3 regions of the Paenibacillus sp. FSL L8-0333 genome follow, and region 1 is predicted to be linked to each of the others. Evidence: riboswitches for the same ligand, from Rfam matches in the RefSeq annotation. Region 1 holds a riboswitch; each other region holds the start of a gene.
What was found. Region 1 has a riboswitch for thiamine pyrophosphate ahead of thiC (phosphomethylpyrimidine synthase ThiC). Riboswitches for the same ligand answer to the same signal wherever they lie in the genome.

Region 2: another riboswitch for thiamine pyrophosphate. It lies ahead of NYE72_RS02115 (ABC transporter substrate-binding protein); the one in region 1 lies ahead of thiC (phosphomethylpyrimidine synthase ThiC).
Region 3: another riboswitch for thiamine pyrophosphate. It lies ahead of NYE72_RS12745 (ABC transporter ATP-binding protein); the one in region 1 lies ahead of thiC (phosphomethylpyrimidine synthase ThiC).

What each region holds. Positions count from the first base shown of each region.
Region 1 is NZ_CP150186.1:6,104,069-6,111,414, reverse strand. Features, by position in the region: gene NYE72_RS27150 (AraC family transcriptional regulator) at 1-163, opposite strand, end outside; gene NYE72_RS27145 (beta-galactosidase) at 334-2,385, shown strand; TPP riboswitch at 2,457-2,566, shown strand; gene thiC (phosphomethylpyrimidine synthase ThiC) at 2,669-4,411, shown strand; gene NYE72_RS27135 (phosphotransferase) at 4,497-5,483, shown strand; gene NYE72_RS27130 (alpha-amylase family glycosyl hydrolase) at 5,737-7,346, shown strand, end outside.
Region 2 is NZ_CP150186.1:473,661-481,006, forward strand. Features, by position in the region: gene NYE72_RS02095 (hypothetical protein) at 1-906, opposite strand, end outside; gene NYE72_RS02100 (ABC transporter ATP-binding protein) at 1,137-1,970, opposite strand; gene NYE72_RS02105 (ABC transporter permease) at 2,005-2,766, opposite strand; gene NYE72_RS02110 (MTH1187 family thiamine-binding protein) at 2,763-3,056, opposite strand; gene NYE72_RS02115 (ABC transporter substrate-binding protein) at 3,432-4,481, opposite strand; TPP riboswitch at 4,643-4,753, opposite strand; gene NYE72_RS02120 (hypothetical protein) at 4,912-6,375, opposite strand; gene NYE72_RS02125 (MFS transporter) at 6,448-7,346, opposite strand, start outside.
Region 3 is NZ_CP150186.1:2,893,875-2,901,220, reverse strand. Features, by position in the region: gene NYE72_RS12785 (class I SAM-dependent methyltransferase) at 1-180, opposite strand, end outside; gene NYE72_RS12780 (hypothetical protein) at 242-448, opposite strand; gene NYE72_RS12775 (TIGR00266 family protein) at 611-1,291, shown strand; gene NYE72_RS12770 (transcriptional repressor) at 1,361-1,840, opposite strand; gene NYE72_RS12765 (S-layer homology domain-containing protein) at 2,159-2,815, shown strand; gene NYE72_RS12760 (amino acid ABC transporter ATP-binding protein) at 2,911-3,663, opposite strand; gene NYE72_RS12755 (amino acid ABC transporter permease) at 3,677-4,345, opposite strand; gene NYE72_RS12750 (amino acid ABC transporter substrate-binding protein) at 4,399-5,235, opposite strand; TPP riboswitch at 5,458-5,561, shown strand; gene NYE72_RS12745 (ABC transporter ATP-binding protein) at 5,760-6,455, shown strand; gene NYE72_RS12740 (ABC transporter permease) at 6,436-7,212, shown strand; gene NYE72_RS12735 (ABC transporter substrate-binding protein) at 7,209-7,346, shown strand, end outside.

The DNA of each region.
Region 1 (7,346 bases):
CATAACCCTCCCCACCAAAAATCAAATGCAGGTTATAACTCCCAAGAAACCCTTCGCTTCTTCTCTCTGTATGTTGTGGAAAGTGAGTGTAATGTCCCAAAAATTCAGGATAACAGACATATTTTGAAAAAGCCGGTGTCGGCAAATACCATTGTTTCTTCATGTTTGGCAGCACCCATTTCTGTAGCGCAACAGAGCGCAAGTTGGATTAAGGCAATAAACGCAAGATTGTTATATGATAGCAATATTTTGTTATATAAGACCTCTTATCATTGATACTACAATAGAATTATAAAATATTGAAAGCATATTTTTAATACTTTGGAGGTAATGATGAAGAAACCTGTCGCAACTGAAAAATTCGAGCTTGGCGTTTGTTATTATCCGGAGCACTGGCCAGAAAACATGTGGGAGGACGATTATCGCCGGATGCGTGAACTCGGCTTTACGATCATTCGGATGGGGGAGTTTGCTTGGTCTATTTTTGAACCCACAGAAGGGGAGTTTCAGTTCGGGCTCTTTGATCGGGCGATTGATCTAGCACATAAATATGGTCTTCAGGTTGTACTTGGTACTCCGACGGCAACGCCTCCAGCTTGGTTGACTGATAAGTATCCAGAAGTATTAAATGTAACCTACGAAGGTGTTACACTTCAGCATGGCATGCGCCGCCATTATAATTACAGCAGTCCTAAATACCGGGAACTGTGTGCACGTATTGCAGAACAAATGGCTGAACATTACGGCAATCATCCGGGTGTAGTTGGCTGGCAAATTGATAATGAGCTCAACTGTGAGATCAGTGAATTTTATTCGGAGAGTGACCATAAGGCCTTCCGGGAATGGCTACAGCAGAAATATGTTACGCTTAAGCATTTGAACGAGGCATGGGGAGCTGTTTTTTGGAATCAAAGCTATAGTGACTGGTCTCAGGTCTATCTTCCACGTCCGACTCCAGTACCGAAGCAACCCAATCCTCATCAGGCATTGGATGAAAAACGGTTTATTTCGGACAATACAATTTCTTTTGCCAAAAACCAAGCGGATATCATTCGTAAACTTGCCCCTAAGCAATGGGTAACCACGAACGGTCTGTTCGGTCATCTCGATAGCCATGAAATGACGGATGAACTGCTGGATTTCTTCAGCTATGATTCCTATCCTCAGTTCTCTACTATTTTTTATGACCCGAATGAGCGGAATCCGCTGAATGATAGAGGCTGGGGACTGTCGTTATCTGTTGTTCGTTCGATATCCCCGAATTTCTGCATTATGGAGCAGCAGTCGGGCCCGGGTGGCTGGGTGAACCGGATGGATATGCCTTCTCCAAAGCCCGGGCAGATGCGGTTATGGACTTATCAGTCGATCGCTCATGGGGCAGATATGGTGTTATATTTCCGCTGGCGGACGGCTACGATGGGCAATGAAATTTATTGGCATGGAATCAATGACTATCATAATCAGCCTAACCGGAGAGTGCGGGAAGCGGGGCAGATCGGTCAGGAGCTGGCAGCAGCAGGTCAAGCGTTTATCGGTACTCATAATCAGGCTAACGTTGCTATTGTTCGTGATTATGACAATGAGTGGGATGGAGAATACGATGTTTGGCATGGCCCGTTTATGTGGAAGAGCAATAAGGAGTGGTACAAGGCTCTTCAGCGGAAGCATATCCCTAATGACGTGCTCTATTTGCGCAAAAAAACAACGCTGGTGGAGCTTGCAAGGTACGACGTGCTTATCTATCCTCACCCAGCGATTATGACAGATGAGACAGCGTCTCTGCTGGATGAATATGTTCAACAAGGCGGCAAACTGATCTTCGGCTGTAGAACTGGCTATAAGGATGAGCGCGGTCAATGTTATATGCGTCCTTTCCCAGGTGCTGCTAAGGATCTATGCGGGATCACAGTTGAAGAATTCACAATGGTTAAGGGCAGTCGTCAGCCAACAACAATTAGCTGGTCGGGCGCGACCGAAGTCGTTACAGGAGCAGATGACTTTAATGATATTCTTAAAATAGAGGAAGCTTCGGTTGAAGTGATGGCGGTTTACGCCTCTGATTATTATGCGGGAAAACCGGCGGTAACTAGAAAGCGTCGCGGCAAGGGTGAGGTTTGGTATTACGGAGCCGTATTTAACGAACAGGCAGCGGCTGAGATCATAAAATTAATTGATCTACAATCGCCAGCAAATTGGCTGGAGCTCCCAGAAGAGGTAGAGCTGCAAGTCCGTACCGGAGCTTCTTCCAGTTATGCTTTTTTGCTTAATTATAGTGAGACTCCTGTCACGATCCATCTTCATGAGACCAAAACAGATTTACTGAGCGGCACAACATTGTCGGGCGAGGTGCTTCTGGAAGGATTTGGGGTATTGGTGTTATACTAACGTACACATTGATCTCACATTTGAGTACATTTGGATAATTATCTCTTTTCGGTTATACTTTGAAGTAGCAATTATATAGTTACGGGAGCTTGGTGGGACCAGGCTGAGAGGATAGTTATAACTATCGACCGTCTAACCTGATCTGGATAATGCCAGCGGAGGAAATGGAGCTCTATTTCTATTTGTCTACTCTAAGGCCGCATCTTATACAGATGTGGCCTTTTCTATGTGTGGGGAGTAGACCGTCTCCGCTTGATCAAATCACCTTATAGGAGGAATTGAGATGACAAGCGAATTGAACAACGATCCAATCAATCTATCAGCTTTTCCAGCAAGTCAAAAAGTCTATGTAAAGGGTTCACGGCCTGATATTCAGGTGCCTATGCGGGAGATCTCACTTAGTCCAACTGCGGGCATAGACGGCGAAGAGGAGAATGCCCCAATTCATGTCTATGACACAAGTGGGGCTTACACGGATGCTAATATTCATACTGATATTCGTCAGGGGTTAGAGCCCAATCGTCTAAGCTGGATTGAGGAACGAGGGGATGTGGAAGCGTACGAAGGAAGAACCGTGAAGCCTGAAGATAACGGGAATGCAACGGGAAAAGCTGTGGCGGAAGTGTTTCCAGCGCTCCATAGAAAACCTTTGCGAGCGAAAAAGGGGCGTAATGTCTCTCAAATGCATTATGCACGCAAAGGGATTATTACTTCGGAAATGGAATACGTTGCGATTCGTGAGAATGTGACACCGGAATTTGTAAGAGATGAAGTAGCCCGGGGCCGCGCCATCATTCCAGCGAATATCAATCATCCAGAGAGTGAACCAATGATTATTGGGCGTAATTTTTTGGTAAAGATCAATGCCAATATTGGAAACTCCGCAGTATCCTCATCCATAGAGGAAGAGGTGGAGAAAATGAGATGGGCTACCCGCTGGGGTGCAGACAATATAATGGATCTCTCCACAGGTAAAAACATCCATACGACACGCGAGTGGATCATCCGTAATTCTCCTGTTCCTATTGGAACGGTGCCTATTTATCAAGCTTTGGAAAAAGTGAATGGGAAAGCGGAAGATTTAACGTGGGAAGTATACCGTGATACGCTCATTGAGCAAGCGGAGCAAGGGGTGGACTATTTTACCATTCATGCGGGAGTTCTGCTTCGTTATATCCCGTTGACGGCACAACGTATGACAGGTATTGTTTCAAGAGGTGGCTCCATTATGGCGGCATGGTGTCTTGCGCATCATCAAGAGAACTTTTTATATACACATTTTGAAGAGATATGTGAAATCATGAAGCTGTACGATGTTTCTTTTTCCCTAGGCGATGGATTACGTCCGGGTTCGATTGCTGATGCGAATGATGAAGCACAATTTGCCGAGTTAGAGACGTTAGGTGAATTAACAGCTATGGCTTGGAGTCATGATGTACAGGTGATGGTAGAGGGTCCAGGACATGTGCCGATGCACTTGATTAAAGAGAATATGGATAAGCAACTTGAAACTTGCAACGAAGCCCCTTTTTATACGTTAGGTCCACTGACTACAGATATTGCACCGGGGTATGATCATATTACCTCTGCTATAGGTGCAGCGATGATTGGTTGGTTCGGTACAGCAATGTTATGTTACGTAACTCCGAAGGAGCATCTTGGCCTGCCTAATAAGGAAGATGTACGTGTAGGGGTCATTACTTATAAAATAGCGGCACATGCCGCAGATTTGGCGAAAGGGCATAAAGGAGCACAAGACCGGGATAACGCTCTTTCGAAAGCCCGTTTTGAATTTCGTTGGCGTGATCAATTTCATTTATCGTTAGATCCTGAGCGAGCGCTCGAATATCATGATGAGACATTGCCTGCGGAAGGCGCTAAAACAGCTCATTTCTGTTCCATGTGCGGGCCGAAATTTTGCAGTATGAAGATCTCTCATAATATCCGGAATACGACGAGAATTGAATCAGGAATGCAAGAGAAGGCACAAGAATTTCTCCAAGGCGGGAGCCTCATTTATAGATAACTTTTTCTGCTAAAAAGAAATATCTAAAAGAAGTCGTCATTGGCGGCTTCTTCTTTTATACTTTGAATAGATAGGAGTTGATGAAATGGAAGCGATTCGTTCAGAGGAAGCCATTTTAGAGGATTTAAGTAATAGTTTCTATCATTTTTTTGGATTGAAAGTCCTTCATGCTACCCCAATAAAACGTGGCTGGTTAAATCTTAAATGGAAAATCACAACGGATTCAGGGCAATTTCTACTTAAACAATACAACAAAAAAAGATATAAATTGTATAACCCAGAAGAGCTGAACTTTGCCTTTTCTCAACAGAAAAGATTGTATCTACAGGGGCTCCCATGTCCCGGATTGTTGGCTTATAACAATAATGTTTTACTGGAATCAGATCAGGGAGAAACGTTTATGGCAATGGAATATTGTGAAGGCCGTGTCATAGAGCCGGGTAAGATTAATATCCATCAAATGTTTGATTTGGGTCGTGCCACAGGTAAAATGCATCGTTTATTAAATGATGGGACCATTAGTTTGAAAAGAACCCCACAATTTATTCCACAAAGCCCTGAGGAACGTTTAGAACATTGGAATGTACTCCTACAACAATCAAAGGAAATGGGCAAAACCTCACTTATCACTGACCTAGAGATACAACTAAGAGCGACTGAAGAAATAGATCCGGAAATATTCGAAGGACTTGAAGCTGGATGGGCACATCGTGATTTATGGGTTGATAATCTTTTATTTCAAGATAGCCAATTGTCTGCAATTCTAGATTTTGATCGGTTCAAATATGATTATCCGCAGCTAGATGTAGCGCGAGCAGTGATGTCATGTGCTCTAGATGAAGATTTAGATGGAGCACTAGCCTCAGCATTTATTGACGGATATCGTGAGGAACGAACGGTGGAGCAGGGGGATTTAACAAAATCATTGCAGTTGTTGTGGTATATGGAAAGCCCATGGTGGATTAATGCCGAGATGGACAAACATAGTGTACCTCCAAAACGTTTTGCAAAAGAAATGAATTGGCTTGCTAAGAACCTGAATAACTTGCATGCTATCTTAGGCAACTTATAGTGAAAACGATTGAATTATAGCCTAAAAGATGCATTGACCAGCCAAAGTTTGGCGCCTATAATCTTAACAAGGAAAATCCACCACATATAGAGCTATTTGTAAACGCATTCAATGAGCTTTTTCCTTATTTATCATGGAAGGAGGAGATCAAAACTATCAAGTATTTCTTTTTTTCTCATTTTTGCAAACGTTTGCACCACGCGATAAGCATAAAAATCGTAGCTGCACTAAAAATTATGAGGAGGTTATTTACTTGGTATCCAAACAATCCAGGCGTTATATTTCGTGGTTAATTATTTTTTCGCTCATTTTTAGTTTATTTGGTTTATCGGGTGGAGCATCGGCCAGTAATACGGATCATACAGTCACCTACACCAATCCCACAGCGTCAGCTGTGACCTTACATTGGACTACGAATAACTGGGCTAATACTACGGACACGGTGATGACCAAAAATGGAACTACGTTCACCGCCAACCTCAATGTTCAGGAAGGCGCCACCCTAATTTATTGTTATCACATCACGGCTCCAACGGATAGTTGGGACAATAACGGCGGGAAGAACTGGACGGTGGTTATTCCGGTTGCCGGGAAATACGAAGCAGAGAGTGCATCCCTGTCTGGTGGTGCAAAAGTAAATACGAATCACACCGGATATTCGGGCACCGGTTTTGTTGATGGATATACAACTACAGGAGCAGCCACCACTTTTAACGTCCAGTCTTCCGCAGCAGGGTCCTATAATGCCACACTTCACTATGCTAATGCATCTGGCAGTGCAAAAAAGGTGTCCATTTATGTCAATGGAATAAAGGTTACACAGACAACATTAGCAAACCTGGCCAACTGGGATACATGGGCAGACCAAATAGAAATACTCTCCTTACAGGCAGGAAATAACACGCTTGCTTATAAATATGACTCGGATGATAGCGGGAATATTAATATCGACTATGTGACCCTTTCGGCCGGAGCTACCCCAACACCAACGATAACTCCTACCCCAACAGTGACGCCAACACCTACGGTAACTCCTACACCAACGGTGACACCAACACCTACGGTAGCTCCTACACCAACGGTGACGCCAACACCTACCGTAACTCCTACACCAACGCCAACACCAACACCTACCATAACACCAACACCTACCGTAACTCCTACACCAACTTCAGCGGGGCTAACCGTTCACTTTAAGAAACCAGCAAGTTGGAATGCAGCGATCCGCATCCATTACTGGAATCTGAATCCGGCAACCGTTCCGACTAGTGGAGCATGGCCGGGAATACTGATGAAATCGGACGGAAACGATTGGTATAGCTATACTGTTCCAAATGCTACAGGTGCAAGCCTGATCTTTAATGACGGTAACGGCAAACAAACGGGCGACTTATCTCGCAGCGTAAAAGAGGGCTGGTATAACTCAGATAACGTATGGTATGACGTCAATCCAGACGTTCCCAAGGTTCCGGTGATATCCGTCTCTCCTGCGCCCAAAACCTATGATTCTGCCCAAACGGTGACACTATCCAGTACAAACAGCGGTGATAAAATTTATTATACGACCGACGGATCGACACCTACGACAACCTCAACGTTGTATACGACTCCAATCCAAGTACCTTCATCTTTGACTATCAAAGCATTCGGCGTTAACTCTATAGGGCAAGCGAGTAATGTAGGCTCTTTTGCTTATGTGATTGATCTGAATGCCGATTTGCAAGCTCCGATTATCACCGCGAATCTGCCTGTTGGGAATTCGAGCTCAGCGGTTTCCGTATCTTTTAATATAAAAGACAACAAGGCGGCAACAACTACAGCATATTACACAGATAATGGTACGGAACCAACAACGAGTTCAAA
Region 2 (7,346 bases), 1.2 Mb from region 1:
GGTATAAATCCCGTAGAATGAGCCGAATCCGGCCCGACGCAGCAAATCAACGTTATATATCCCGTAGAATGAGCCGAATCCGACCCGAAGAATCAAATCAACGGTATAATTCCCGTAGAATGAGCCGAATCTGGCCCGAAGCAGCAAATCAACGGTATAAATCCCGTAGAATGAGCCGAACCTGGCCCGAAGCAGCAAATCAACGGTATAAATCCCGCAGAATGAGCAAAATCCGGTCCGACGAAGCAAATCAACGGTATAAATCCCGTAGAATGAGCCGAGTCCAGCCCGAAGCAGCAAATCAACGGTATAAATCCCGTAGAATGAGCCGAGTCCAGCCCGAAGCAGCAAATCAACGGTATAAATCCCGCAGAATGAGCCGTATCCGGCCCGAAGCAGCAAATCAACGGTATAAATCCCGTAGAATGAGCCGAACCTGGCCCGAAGCAGCAAATCAACGGTATAAATCCCGCAGAATGAGCCGAATCCGGCCCGAAGCAGCAAATTAACGGTAAAAATCCCGTAGAATGAGCCGAGTCCGGCCCGACGAAGCAAATCAACGGTATAAATCCCGTAGAATGAGCCGAGTCCGGCCCGACGAAGCAAATCAACGGTATATATCCCGTAGAATGAGCCGAGTCCGGCTCGAAGCAGCAAATCAACGGTATAAATCCCGCAGAATGAGCCGAATCCGGTCCGACGAAGCAAATCAACGGTATAAATCCCGTAGCCGAATCCGGCCCGAAGCAGCAAATTAACGGTAAAAATCCCGTAGAATGAGCCGAATCCGGCCCGACGAAACAAATCAACGGTATAAATCCCGTAGAATGAGCCGAACCTGGCCCGAAGCAGCAAATTAACGGTAAAAATCCCGTAGAATGAGCCGAATCTGGCCCGAAGCAGCAAATCAACGGTATAAATCCCGTAAATGTCCCCAGCCCAACCCGGTTACTATCCATTACCAACACGGAGGCCGTTTTCGCCACACATTTAATGTGATCCCTACTATGATGAGTGAAATTTGTTTAATTGAGCAGATACATCCGCGTCAATTATAAATAGGGCAGGAGTTTATCGCTGCAAAATAAAAAACTGACACCGCTATACCAGCGATATCAGTTTACAGTGCTTAGCGATTAAGCTAGCGGCTGCCTATTTTTAGCTTGTTCCTCTCGCATCCACTGTGACAACTGGCGTTTGAGCTTAAGGAACTCGGGAGAGTCCGTAATCTCATCACGGCGTGGCCGCGGAAACGGCACATCGACTGTATGCAGGATGGAGCCGGGGCGGCCGGAAAATACATAGATACGATTAGAGAGCAGCAACGCTTCTTCGATGTTGTGAGTAATGAACAGCACAGAGCGGCGATTCTCTTCCCACAGCTCAAGCAGCCAGCGCTGCATTTCACTGCGAGTTAGTGCATCGAGTGCGCTGAAAGGTTCATCCAGCAACATTAGCTCCTGCGGAGCGAGCAATGCTCTGAGAAAAGCTGCACGCTGCTGCATCCCGCCAGACAGCATATGCGGATAAGCATGTTCGAACCCGCTTAACCCAACCTTGGCAAGCCACTGGCGTGCTTCCTCGCGGGCTCCATCCCGCAGTGCGCCCTTGATCTCCCCAGCAAGCAGCACATTATCCTCAATCGTACGCCAAGGAAAAAGAGCAGGCTGCTGCGGCATATAACTAATTTCACCGCGTTGACCTGTAACGACCTTACCGTTCATGCGGATCGTGCCTGCATCGGGTTTCACAAGGCCGCCAATCATATGGAATAAGGTGCTTTTTCCGCAGCCGGAAGGACCAACGATCGAAACGAATTCTTGTTGCTCTACCTTGAGAGAGACATTATTCAGAACTTTTGTCTCACGGCGACGATGGAAAAAAGATTTGGAGATGCCGCTCACTTCAAGGGCGGGTGCCGCGGTATGAGCTTCAGGAGAGCTGATGACTTCTGTTGTTCTGTGTTGCATTTGCATCGCTTGAGACATACAGGCATTTTCCTTTCTATGAGTTACGGCGCGGCTTCCAGCGAACCAGCCATTTTTCCAGCAATGCAATAATAGCAAAGAGTACAAGACTTAAAAGTACAATAATAACAATAGCGACAAACATCCGATCCGTACGATAAGCGGATTTCTGCAGAAGCATATAATAGCCAATACCTTTATCCGCGCCAATCCATTCAGCGACCACGGCGCCCATAACCGCATAAGTAGCAGATATTTTTACACCGGAAAATAGTGCCGGGATAGAAGAGGGCAGCTCCAGCTTGGTAAAGATTTGCCACTTGCTTGCGCCAGCCATTTTCATATAATTCATCATGACCTGATCACTTTGGGCCAGGCCGCCCATCGCAGCGACAGCTACAGGGAAGAAACATACTAGTGTAATCAGCACGATTTTGGGCAAAAGACCAAAGCCGAACCAGATAATGAGCAGGGGGCCGAGCGCGATGGAGGGAACATTTTGACTCAGAATAATGAGTGGATAAAAAGCCCGTCTAGCCCAAGGCAAAAGATGCAAAAGCAAAGCGACGATCAGACCTACCCCCGTACCGATGGGAAAACCAATTAAAGTGAGCCGCAGCGTAGCCATCGTATGAGCCCAAAGACCAGAAGCGTTACTGGTGGATTCACGGGCAATATCAGCAGGACTCGGCAGAATCCAGGATTCAATATGAAATACAGATACAGATAGCTGCCATACGGTTAAAAAGAAGACGACCGCCACAAGGGGCGGCCATATTAGCTTCCAGGTCGATCTCACGGCCGATATTTCTCCGTCAATTTATCCATGCTGATTCCGTTAGGATTATGAGCGATTTTGATCTGCGAAATTACGCTTGGACTGCCTGCTTCGATCAACGCCTCTTGCATCTGACGCACAACCTCCAGCAGCTCGCTAAGCTCACCTTCCATTGTGGTTTCCAGCGGATTCACCTGATGTTTAACACCGGATTTTTGAATGACCTCAATCGCTTTATCTACGTATGGGATGGAATCCTCATTGTTCGGAGTTTTTGGAATTACTTGAATGCTTAGTAGGGTGTTAGCCACAATAATCAATCCTCTCATTTTATAAGGTAAGTTCAAAAAGCCAACTTTGATAACGAAGTAATTCAGGAAGCAAACTCGACGTCGAATCTTGAACGAACTTGGGAAGTCCGGTACTCACGTAGCACATCACTACGCTCCGTTCCTCCTTCCTCAAGTAACGTCCAACCTTCTTGGTTCTGAAAGCCGTCTTTTTGAACTCTTAAATTATAAGTTAAGTTCAAAAAGCCAACTTTGATAACGAAGTAACTCAGGAAGCAAACTCGACATCGAATCTTGAACGAACTTGGGAAGTCCGGTACTCACGTAGCACATCACTACGCTCCGTTCCTCCTTCCTCAAGTAACGTCCAACCTTCTTGGTTCTGAAGTCCGCTCTCTACTCCGCCGGTAAAAAATCATTACTGAATGCACTAGCAGCATCCAGCGGTTTATCCAGCAACTTCAGATCATACATCCAGTCGCCGTAATTTTGCCAGACCTCGGTTTTTTGCTCGCCCCAGCGGGCAGCATCGTCCTTGTATTTTGGGCTAAGCCATTTTTGGCTAGCTAGGACAAGGTCGGCGTCCAGGTCAGGAACGGCCTTCGATAACATACCGGCAGCCTCTTCCGGATGATCAATAGCATATTGATAACCTTTTGATGTGGCTTTCATGAAGGCCTTCACCAGCTCAGGATGATCTGCAATTTGCTTCTCACTCGTCGTCAGCACAGGCGTGTAATAATCGAGCTGTGGCGCATAATCCTTTAAGTACAGCATATCCAATGGCTGGCCACGCAACTCAGCCTCAACGCCAGTCCAAGCGTAGAAAATCCAGGCGAAATCAATGTCACGTTTGACGGCGGTAAAATAATCAGCTTCACCGATACTGATCAGCTTCACCTTTTTCACATCGCCACCTTCAGGATCCATGATGGCCTTCATGGCTGCTTCTTCGGCCGGTGAGCCCCAGCCTCCGTAGGTTTTACCTTCGAAATCCTTTGGTGATTTAATATTGCGATCTACTGGAGCGGCGAATCCCGATGTATTATGCTGAATAATAGCTGCTATCGAGACAAGGGGTACGCCTTGTAGACGGGCTAGCGTTAATCCTTCTTGGGCGCTGATGCCAAATGCGGCTTCGCCAGAAGTAACCATAGTATCAGAACCCGCTGCGCCTGGTTGAACGATTTCGACGTCCAGACCTTCTTCAGCGTAGTAACCAAGATCCTTAGCTACGTATAGACCGGTATGATTCGTGTTCGGTGTCCAGTCGAGTGCGACTTTAACTTTGGTGAGCTCTTTTGGAGCATCCGTGCCAGCCGCTGCAGTTGGATCAGTAGCATTTGCTTTGTTTCCGGCTGTATTCCCATTGTTGCTGCCGCATCCGGCAATGGCAAGAATGAGTACACAGGTGAGGCACAACGTAAGTGCTTTTTTGAGGTGCATGTCTTCTTCTCTCCTTTAAGGTTACAAGAATCCCGTCTTCACAACATGAACCGTAAAGTGTAGTATGTACGTTTTTCTACATCTTTTAGTGATCTTACAAAAAAAGCGCCCCGAGTGATCGGGACGCTGGCTTGGCGCAAGGTTAGTCAAGGTCACAGGGACCAGAACCAATTGGCGATTCCTACGCTGGCATTATCCAGATCAGGTATAAGGGTCAGTATCTTGTGGGATACAATCTCAGCCGGCCAATTCCAGCACCCCTGGTTCTATGAAGTTAACGGGTATTTCTATGTGCAATATAAGTAAGTATAAGTTTTGTACCCATACTTTATATCTTATATTTCTCGCATACGGTGTATTATAGACGGCTGTACTCGGAATGTCTAGTAGTGCACTCCTGAATTTTTCCAATCCAGTAGTTTCTTTTTTGCTAGTCTAGATCTTTATATTTCTTGCGGTGACGCCGTTTAAGCTCACTAACCAGCGCCCCTAGCGTGAGGACAACGCTGATCAGAATCCCGCTCATGATCACGAAGAGGGCAAGAAATTCAAAGGGGGAATAACCAATCATTTTACTCCATTGGATTTTTCCATCCAGATCGTCAATGACTTGATTCATGCCGTAAATCCCGCTTACTACCGTAAATACAGTGAGAATCATCAGCAGATTATCCCGTCGCTTGGACTGAAACTTATCCTGATACTGAAACAGATCATTTAAGGTTTCTTTCACTTCCTCGAACAAAGCGTCGTTTCCGTATACTTTACGCAGCTGAAGAAATATCTCCCGGCCCTGCGACTGGGAAATCAACTCCAAGAAGTAGAACTTTGCCGAGAACTTATTGATGGAATAGATTAGATTGTCTATTTCCTCATAATCATGATTAATCCGAAGTCGGGAGTGCATATTGGCGAGCTTCAGCAGAACGATTTTGTGGAAAATATTGAGTAAAAATCCGTAATAATATTGCCCGTACATCTGGTTGGCTAGACTTACAGCAATCTCCTGTTCAGCCCGGGTCATGCAGCAAAAGGTCTGCTCATTCATCATATAATACGTGTCTGGGCCCCAGCGATTATAGGAATGCTCATGACAATAGTTTGCAATATACGCTGGATCGCTTGCACTGGCATAGGGCTTTCCGTTCAGATCAATTCCATCAAGCTGTGAGGCGCGATAGCGTAGATTTACACTAATCTCATCAGAACTTTCTTCATTCTGAAAGCCGTAAAAAGCTTGCACCTGCATTCTTTCATCTACGAAAAAAGGAAGGGTCTCAAAATAAGCCCCATTGATATCCGATTGATCCAGATATGGCTCCAGTCCATCCACCAAATTTCGGAAGACAAAATCCTCTACCATCTCATAGGTCTGTTCCCCGCAATGAATATAAGTGTAGTCATCCTGTATGAAGGTTTTCTCTAGCGCACGGAAACGATCCGCGAATTCTAGTGCAATACTAAAGGGAATCGAATCCCCCTCCAGCTGGACACGTATCGTCACGAATCCAAGCTGAAAGGGACATATGAATATATCCGTCGAGAGAATTTTGAAAAATATAGATTGCTGCGGAATCTCCAGAATGCAGTCGAGATTATTTACTCTGGAAAAACGGCGAAACGAGTCGGCATCCTTCCTGCGCGGAAAAAGGACGTGTGCGGCAAACGGTAAATAGGTGCGCTCCATTCGTTCATGGGAAACACAGTAACCTTCTCCATAATAGGCAGCTTCCAGTTCTTTGTTATCCAGAAAAAAACGTGTGAATCCGTCGTCCTGTAATTGCTGGATAAGCTGCTTAGAATCGCCCTTTTTTATAGAGAAGGGAAATATAAACTGCATAAGCGCAGTATGTAACAAAGGCTCAGTTGAAGACTCATTTAAAGACTCATTCATTCATTGTCCATCCTTGTGCTCAGAATATGCTTATAGATCACATTACCCTAAAAGGATAACGTTGATACTATTCTAAATACGGGAACTCTTTCCTTCCACCGCTTGCCTGGCTTGGAATCTCCATGCGGCAATGCTTAGCAGGAACAAGAAGGCAGCAAAAGTGGCAAGTAATCCGGCTGTTTGTGCCACTTCTAAATGGTCCATAGACCAGCCCGTAAACAGAGGTAGCAAAGCACCACCAACGCCTCCGGAAGCAATCATAATGCTGGGTGTTGACTCTTCGGTGCAAGGCAGCATTTTGCTGGAGAAAACCAATGCAATGGAGAAAATACCGGACATAAACAGCCCCAGCAGCAGAATTACAATGAAAGCAGTCATTCGATTGTCAGTGAACGGAAAGAGTGTCAGCAGTAACAAGGTTAGTAAACAGCTGCTGAGAATGTACACGCGATAAGATATTTTTTCGGCAATTACACCCGCAAACAATCTTCCTGTAGACATCGCTAGCCAAAAGAAAGTGACTGTCAGTGCTGCCGTAGACTCTGTCATCCCTAGCTTGGCAATAAAGATAGCCGGCATAAAGTTGACTAAACTCATCTCTGTGCCTACATAAAGAAAAAAGAAAACGATGAAGATCCCTAACAGAATCCATTGCTTACCTTTATACGGAAATTTTTTGTTAGAACGTGAGCTTGAGGAATGCGAATTGTCTGCTCCTTGGACAGAGGCACGTTCATCCAGCATGCGTTGTAGATTACCGAAGTGTCCTCTTGCCCAGAGGATAAGAGAAATCAAAGAGAAGGCAGCGACGATTAGAAAGGCCAATCTCCACGCTCCGGCAGCAATGAGCGGACTGGCGATAAGCGGCATCACGAGTGCGCCTATCCCGAATAGAACTTCGAGCCGGCTCATCGCAATAGCCGTTCCTTCGGTTACAGCACCAATAATGATGGTGCCGATAACCGCTTCGA
Region 3 (7,346 bases), 3.2 Mb from region 1:
GGCATATAGGCAATGCCAGCCGAAGCCGCAGCCTAGATCAAGCACACTTTTATTATGTAAGTCTGGAAGAAGCGCCTTTAATACATGCCATTCTCCTGCTGCTGCAAGCCCTCCGATAGATCGAGGCATTTGTTGGTAAGCTGAGAAGAAATTCGAATCGTCATATTTATTTTGTTTCATCTGGGATACATCTCCTATATATTATTTCTTCAATTACTATACGCTGAGCGACGTTCTCTTATCAAATAGCCAATAAAAAAGGAGCATCATCTTGGAAGATCTGCCCCTTATATCTATTCTTATTCAATTGTTCCTGCTTGCTTGGTGTTAACCGTACATGCTGTGAAATGGCTCCATAATCACTATTCGATCTACGACTTTGTGCTGCGCACCAGGCTCCGGAGCGCTCTGCCTTACGCAAGGCTTTTTGTGTCTTGGTTCGTGCCATGTGACACCACTCTCCTATTCATGGGTGAATGATTATTGATCTTACATCTATAAGACAACTTCATTTTAACATATTCCAGACTATGAGCGAAGCAAGAATTCCGTTACACTTAGAGCAAAGCTAGTATTCTATCTTATCTAAATAGATGCGGAGGTTTAAAGGATGAATTACCAGGTTTTGTATGAAGGTGCTTTTGCTATGTTAAAGGTCCAACTAAATCCCGGTGAAAGCGTAAAGGCTGAAATGGGCGCAATGGTCGCGATGTCACCTAACGTAGAATTAAAAGGAACCGTGGATGGTGGTTTAATGCGCGGTCTCGGGAGAATGCTGAGCGGTGAGAAATTCTTCTTTCAAGAACTTAGAGCGACCCGTGGTCAAAGTGAGGTATTGCTGTCACCTGGCTCACTCGGCGATATTCAGGCGATAGAATTAGACGGATCGTATAAACTGTTAGTTCAAAAAGACGGATTTCTCGCCGGAACTGAAGGCATTCAAGTAAATACCAAAATGCAGAATTTAACCAGAGGGCTCTTCTCCGGTGAAGGCTTCTTCATTGTAGAAATCAGTGGCAGAGGAACGGTGTTCCTGTCTTCCTTCGGTGCTATCCATGCGATTAATTTAGGACCTGGTGAAGAAATGATTATCGATAACGGACACCTCGTAGCATGGCCAGATTATATGGACTATAAGGTAGAAAAGGCAGCCTCTGGCTGGCTAAACAGCATAACCAGTGGTGAAGCACTTGTGTGCCGCTTTCGTGGAGAAGGTGTAATTCTCGTTCAGAGCCGTAACCCTGGCAGCTTCGGAACGTGGATCAAATCCTTTGTACCTACTCGAAGCTAGACTTCCTAAAACGCAGTAATCAAAAAAGACACAGGCTTGGAGCCTGTGTCTTTAGGTTAGAAAGCGATCTTACGAGACTGCTTTATCTGCTTCTGCTTTTGCTTTTTTGCAGCCTGTACGTTTACATGTTCCATAAGTACCCTTGAAATCAAGGCGGTGATCCGTGACGTTAAAGCCATATTCACGTTCCACTCTTCTCTCCAGCTCCACAAGCCAGTCATCCTTAATTTCCTCCAACCGACCGCATACGCTGCATATCAAATGATGATGCATATGCGAATGATCGTTCCCGCGCAAATCGTAACGGGCAACTCCGTCTCCGAAGTTCATCTTCTCTACAATGTGTAGCTCACATAAAAGCTCAAGTGTACGGTATACCGTTGCCAGGCCCAGATGTGGATAGCTGTTCTTAACAAGCATATATACTTCTTCTACGCTTAGATGATCCTTCTCATTGTCGAGCAGAACGTTCACTATAGCTTCACGCTGAGGCGTTAATTTATATTTTTGCGCCGCAAACAATTGACTGATATTTGATATTTGATCCATTTGGTCTCCTACCTTCCCGGAACGATTTAACATCCGTACCCTCTGAGACGCTCCTATTTATGCAGTTTGGACAAACCATAAATAGTAATCGTTACGATATAATCATAACAAAATTAACCACGAATGAAAAGAGCCTGACATCATTATATCATTTCATGCCACTTATCCAAAGTACTACACCCCAATCTGGCCCATATTTCTATTAAAATCTACCTTTTCGTGAAATAATACAGATTAGACCGCAACCTTTCCATAATTTACAACGTTAAAGGAGTGACAAAGGCTAAGGAGCCTATCCATACAACGAGGTGAAAAGACATGAACATGAAAAAAAGCACACTAGCAGCGATCACAACCGTAGCCATTTTCTCCTTTTCTTTGGGTGGTCAGATGTTTGCAGCTGGGAACACCTTTAAGGATATTGATAACATAAACGGCAAAGAAAAAATCATTTCTTTAAAAAATCAAGGGTTAATTAAAGGTGTCAGCGAATCTCAATTTCTCCCTGGCTCTAAGGTAACTACAGCCCAAGGGATTCAGTTTATCTCCGGCGGTCTCCAGCTTAGCCTCGCGGCCATTGATTTTAACAAAGCTCCTGTTGCCAGCGGCTTGTTCACAAAAGTAAAAGACAAAGCCTGGTACGCTGAAGCCTTTATCAATGCTTATTACAATGAAGTTAAGCTTCCTAAAGACATTGATCCTAACCTCATTATGACCAAAGAGCAATTCACTAACTATCTAGTGCAAGCGATCGAAGGCGTTGGCAATCTGCCGATGATCAATATCGTTCCAGTAGATATCGCTGATGAAGCTTCTCTGACTCCTGCGTATCAAGGCAGTATTCAGCGCTCCCTGAAATACAAGATCAATAGCCTGGATGCTAACGGAAAGTTTAATCCAAAAAGCGAACTCACCCGCGCCGAAGCAGCGATTATGCTCTACAACGCTTTGGAATTTCTGAAAACTGGAGTATAAGCCAAATTTCAGATACTCTTCTCATTTGAATAATCTACACATGAAAAAGCAGCTCCGGATGATTCCCGAGCCGCTTTTTCGTGTATATTGTCTTTCTACTCTTCTTCACCATTCAGTCTGTTCAGAAATTGCAGAGCCCGGGGATTCTTCGGATGCTCCAGCACTTCTTGCGGAGTCCCTTGCTCTAAGATATGACCACCATCCATCAAAATGATCCGGTCCGCTACATCGGCGGCAAATTTCATCTCGTGGGTCACAATCACCATAGTCATACCTTCTGCCGCTAATTGTTTGATAACCTTAAGCACTTCCCCTACCAGCTCAGGATCGAGCGCCGAAGTGGGCTCATCAAACAATAACACTTCTGGATCTACTGCCATAGCCCGGGCGATGGCCACTCTCTGCTGCTGTCCACCTGACAGCTGATGTGGATAGTTATCAGCTTTATCTGCCAAACCCACCTTAGCCAGCAGCTGAAGCCCCCGCTTGCGCGCTTCTTCCTTGGATCGTTTCAGGACAGTTACCTGTCCCTCCATCACATTGCCAAGCGCAGTCATATGCGGAAATAAATTATACGATTGAAAGACCATCCCTGTTTTCTGACGAAGGGCCAATACGGAATTCTGAGGAATTTTCTTATGATCTGTAAAATTGATGGTGATATCACTGAGCGACAGGCTGCCTTGATCCGGGATTTCCAACAGATTAAAACAGCGCAGCAGTGTAGTCTTCCCGGAGCCAGATGGCCCAATAATGACAAGTACCTTTCCATGCTCCATTTTCAGATCAATACCCTTTAACACTTGGAGTGCGCCGAAGGATTTATGCAAATTAATGATTTCAATCACAAGTATCTCTCCTTTAGGTCGCAGAGTAACGATCGAGTCGTTTCTCCAAGTAATTTTGCAGCGCCGACAGCACAGAACAGAACACTAAATAAAACAATCCTGCTTCGGAGTATACCAGCAGAGGCTCATAAGTGGTAGAGGCTACCTGCTGTGCGGTTCTAAACATCTCCGTATAGGTGATGATCGCTGCAAGCGAAGTATCTTTAACCAAGCTAATAAAGGAATTGGATAACGGCGGTACAGAAACGCGCGCAGCTTGTGGCAGAATTACGCGGCGCAGAGCCTGCCCACGAGTCATCCCGACTGAGAAGGCAGCTTCCCATTGGCCTTTATGTATCGACAGGATAGCAGCGCGTACGATTTCCGATGAATAAGCCCCTACGCTAAGGGTAAATCCAATGGTGGCGGCAATGAAGGGGTCGAGTACAATACCAACAGCCGGCAAACCAAAAAATATAATAAATAGCTGCACTAACAACGGGGTTCCTCGAATAACCCACACATAAAAACGGGCGATTAGCTTCGGAATTACCCACGGTGAAAGACGTGCCAGCGCGGTTAGGATCGCCAAAATCAATCCAAGCACAAAGGAAAGTAGCGCCAACGGAATGGTAAAAGCCACCCCGGCTTTTAGCAGGGGTAGCAGTGTGTCTAAGAAAATTTGTATTTTGCGGTCATCCATTATTCAGACATCCTTTTTAGCTTCCAGGCTTAATTAGCCTTGCTAGCCTTGTATTATTTTGAAACGTCAGCTCCAAAGTATTTCTCGGAAATTTTCAAGTACGTTCCATCACTCTTCATCTCTGTAATCGCATCACTGACCGCTTTCACCAGCTCATCATTGCCTTTCAGGAATACTGCGGCACTTTGTGATCCTTCAGGAATCTCATCAACCACTTTAATTTTTGCATCTGGTTTTTGTTTTTTCAGATCCAGATAAGACAAGCCATCATTCACAGTTGCATCAATACGTCCCGAAGTCAGCAGGTCCATCGCTTGATTGAAACCATCTGTAGCTACGATTTCAGCACCGTTCTCACGAGCGATATCGGATAAATTACTTGTCAGGGATTGTCCGGCTTTTTTACCTTTAAGATCGGCAAAGGTCTTAATATCCTCATTGTCTTCGCTCACGATCAATACTGCTTTGGATACGATATAGGGTTCAGAGAAATCATATTTCACTTTGCGATCTTCGTTAATGGAAACTTCATTGAAAATGACATCAAACCGTTTCGCATCCATCCCAGCAAAAATACCATCCCACTGAGTTTCAAAAAATTCAGCTTCAACACCTAAACGTTTGGCTACTTCTTCAGCAATTTCCACGTCAAAACCAGTCAATTTCCCCGCAGTGTCATGATAAGTAAAAGGTGCATAAGTCCCTTCTGTACCTATCCGCAATTTGCCGCTGGCCTTCACAGCCTCCAAACTGTTTTGCGCTGAAGATGCTGTTCCACCATTCGTTCCAGCTGTTGGTTCAGCAGCCGTATTGGTATTCGAATTATTGCCGCAAGCCGCTACAAGGACCACGGTTAACGCCAATATAATAGTTAAACTCCATTTTTTCATTCTTAAATCCCCTCTCTCTATCCGGTTTTTTTCCGGTAAATTGAATAGTACACTGCCATCACATGATCGTCAATACTTTTTTCCGATTATATACATCGGAATTGTAATATTAACTAGATTTCTACTTATATCTTACCCAATCTTGGATTAATCCTTCACTTCTTTCTCTCTTTACTTCTCAGAAAGATATGGTATATTTATTAACAAATTAATATGGACCTGTTATTTCACTAGGGGAGTCGGCCGACTGAGACGGAGCTTCAAGCTCCGGACCCTTGGAACCTGATCTGGATCATACCAGCGGAGGGAAGTGGAGCAGAATTTTCATCAAGCATGTTAAGTGTTATTATGCAGAATGAACTTTTTGACCCATTCATTTCCTCTGGAAATGAATGGGTCTTTATTTGTTTAGGCGCTCCACAAAAATTTTAGGAGGTTAGATCATCACGACCATTTTATCTATTCAAGGCCTAACCTACTCTTTTCCGGAATCTGAGCACCCCCCTGTATTCGCAGATCTATCTATGGATATCAGGCAAGGGGAATTCGTCTCCGTAGTAGGTGCTAGCGGATGCGGGAAAAGTACATTTTTCAAAACGATTGCCGGTTTACTCGAACCTACTCACGGAAAAATAAAACTCTCTACGCACCCGTCAACCGCTAGTCGTTTAGGTCAGATCGCTTATATGCCTCAGCAGGATTTATTGCTGCCTTGGAGGACAGTGCTCGACAACTGCCTTTTGCCTTGGGAGATCAAGCCCAGATTCAATAAACAAGAAACGATCACTCAGATTCGGGAAATGTTGACCCGCTTCGGCTTAGCAGATGTAGAGAAGGCTTATCCCCATGAACTTTCGGGTGGAATGAAACAGCGAGTCGCATTTCTGCGCACCTTAGTGGCTGGAGGCGGAACTGGTCTGATGCTGCTGGATGAGCCCTTTGGCGCTCTCGATGCCATGACCAAACGCGAGATACACCGTTGGCTGTTGGAGTTATGGGGTGAATTGAATCAGACGATTATGCTCATCACTCATGATCTGGAAGAAGCACTATTGCTCAGTGACCGGATTTATTTATTATCTGGCGGTGCGCACAGCGAATTACAGGAGATCGTTGTGGATCTACCAAGGCCAAGACATTATAAGATGAACTATGAACCCCGGTTTATAGCACTACGGGAAGAGTTGGAGCGAAGATTGCATGCAACCTATACCTTTTAAAAAACATCTAGACAACTATGGTCCCTTCCTTCTTCTGGTACTGCTCATTCTTGTAATCTGGGAGGCAGCTGTTCGCCTTCACATGATTCCAGCCTTTATTCTCCCTGCACCTTCCTCTATTGGAATCGCATTGATCGAGCACAGGCAATTATTATTTGGACAGCATTTATTGGCGACGTTACAGGAGATACTGGTGGGTTTTGTCCTTTCTGTTATTTGTGGTGTATTGCTGGGCACTGGAATGTTCCTGTATCGCCCCATAGAAAAGGCCATCTATCCCTTTCTTATCATTAGCCAGACGATCCCATTAATTGCGCTATCCCCCATTTTTATTATGTGGTTCGGATATTCGCTGTGGAGCAAAGTGGCTGTGGTGTTTTTGACGGCTTTTTTTCCAGTCGTAGTGAGTACATATGATGGACTTCGTACAAGTGGCCAGACTTACAAGGACTTATTATTAACATTTGGTGCAAACCGCTGGCAGCTGCTTGTCAAAACCCAAATTCCACTGGCGTTGCCTGCTTTTTTCTCTGGCTTAAAGCTGTCCATTGTATACTGCGTCATCGGAGCTACTATCGGGGAATGGCTCGGCGGCAGTAAAGGACTCGGTTACTTCAGCCGCAGAATGGCCGGAAATATGCAGAGCGATGAAATGTTCGCGGCTGTATTTCTGCTGTCCGCGCTTGGTGTGGTGCTTTTTCTGGCGATAGCTTTACTCGAACAATTATTTTTAAAGAAAAGAGGATCAAACCAATGAATCATTTAAAATCCCCACAACGAGGACTTATTTCTGTATTTCTAGTATGCACACTTTTGCTCTTAAGCAGCTGCGGGAAGGCAGACAAGATAAATAACAACTCCCAAACCGATCCCTCCAATACCGAAAATAAG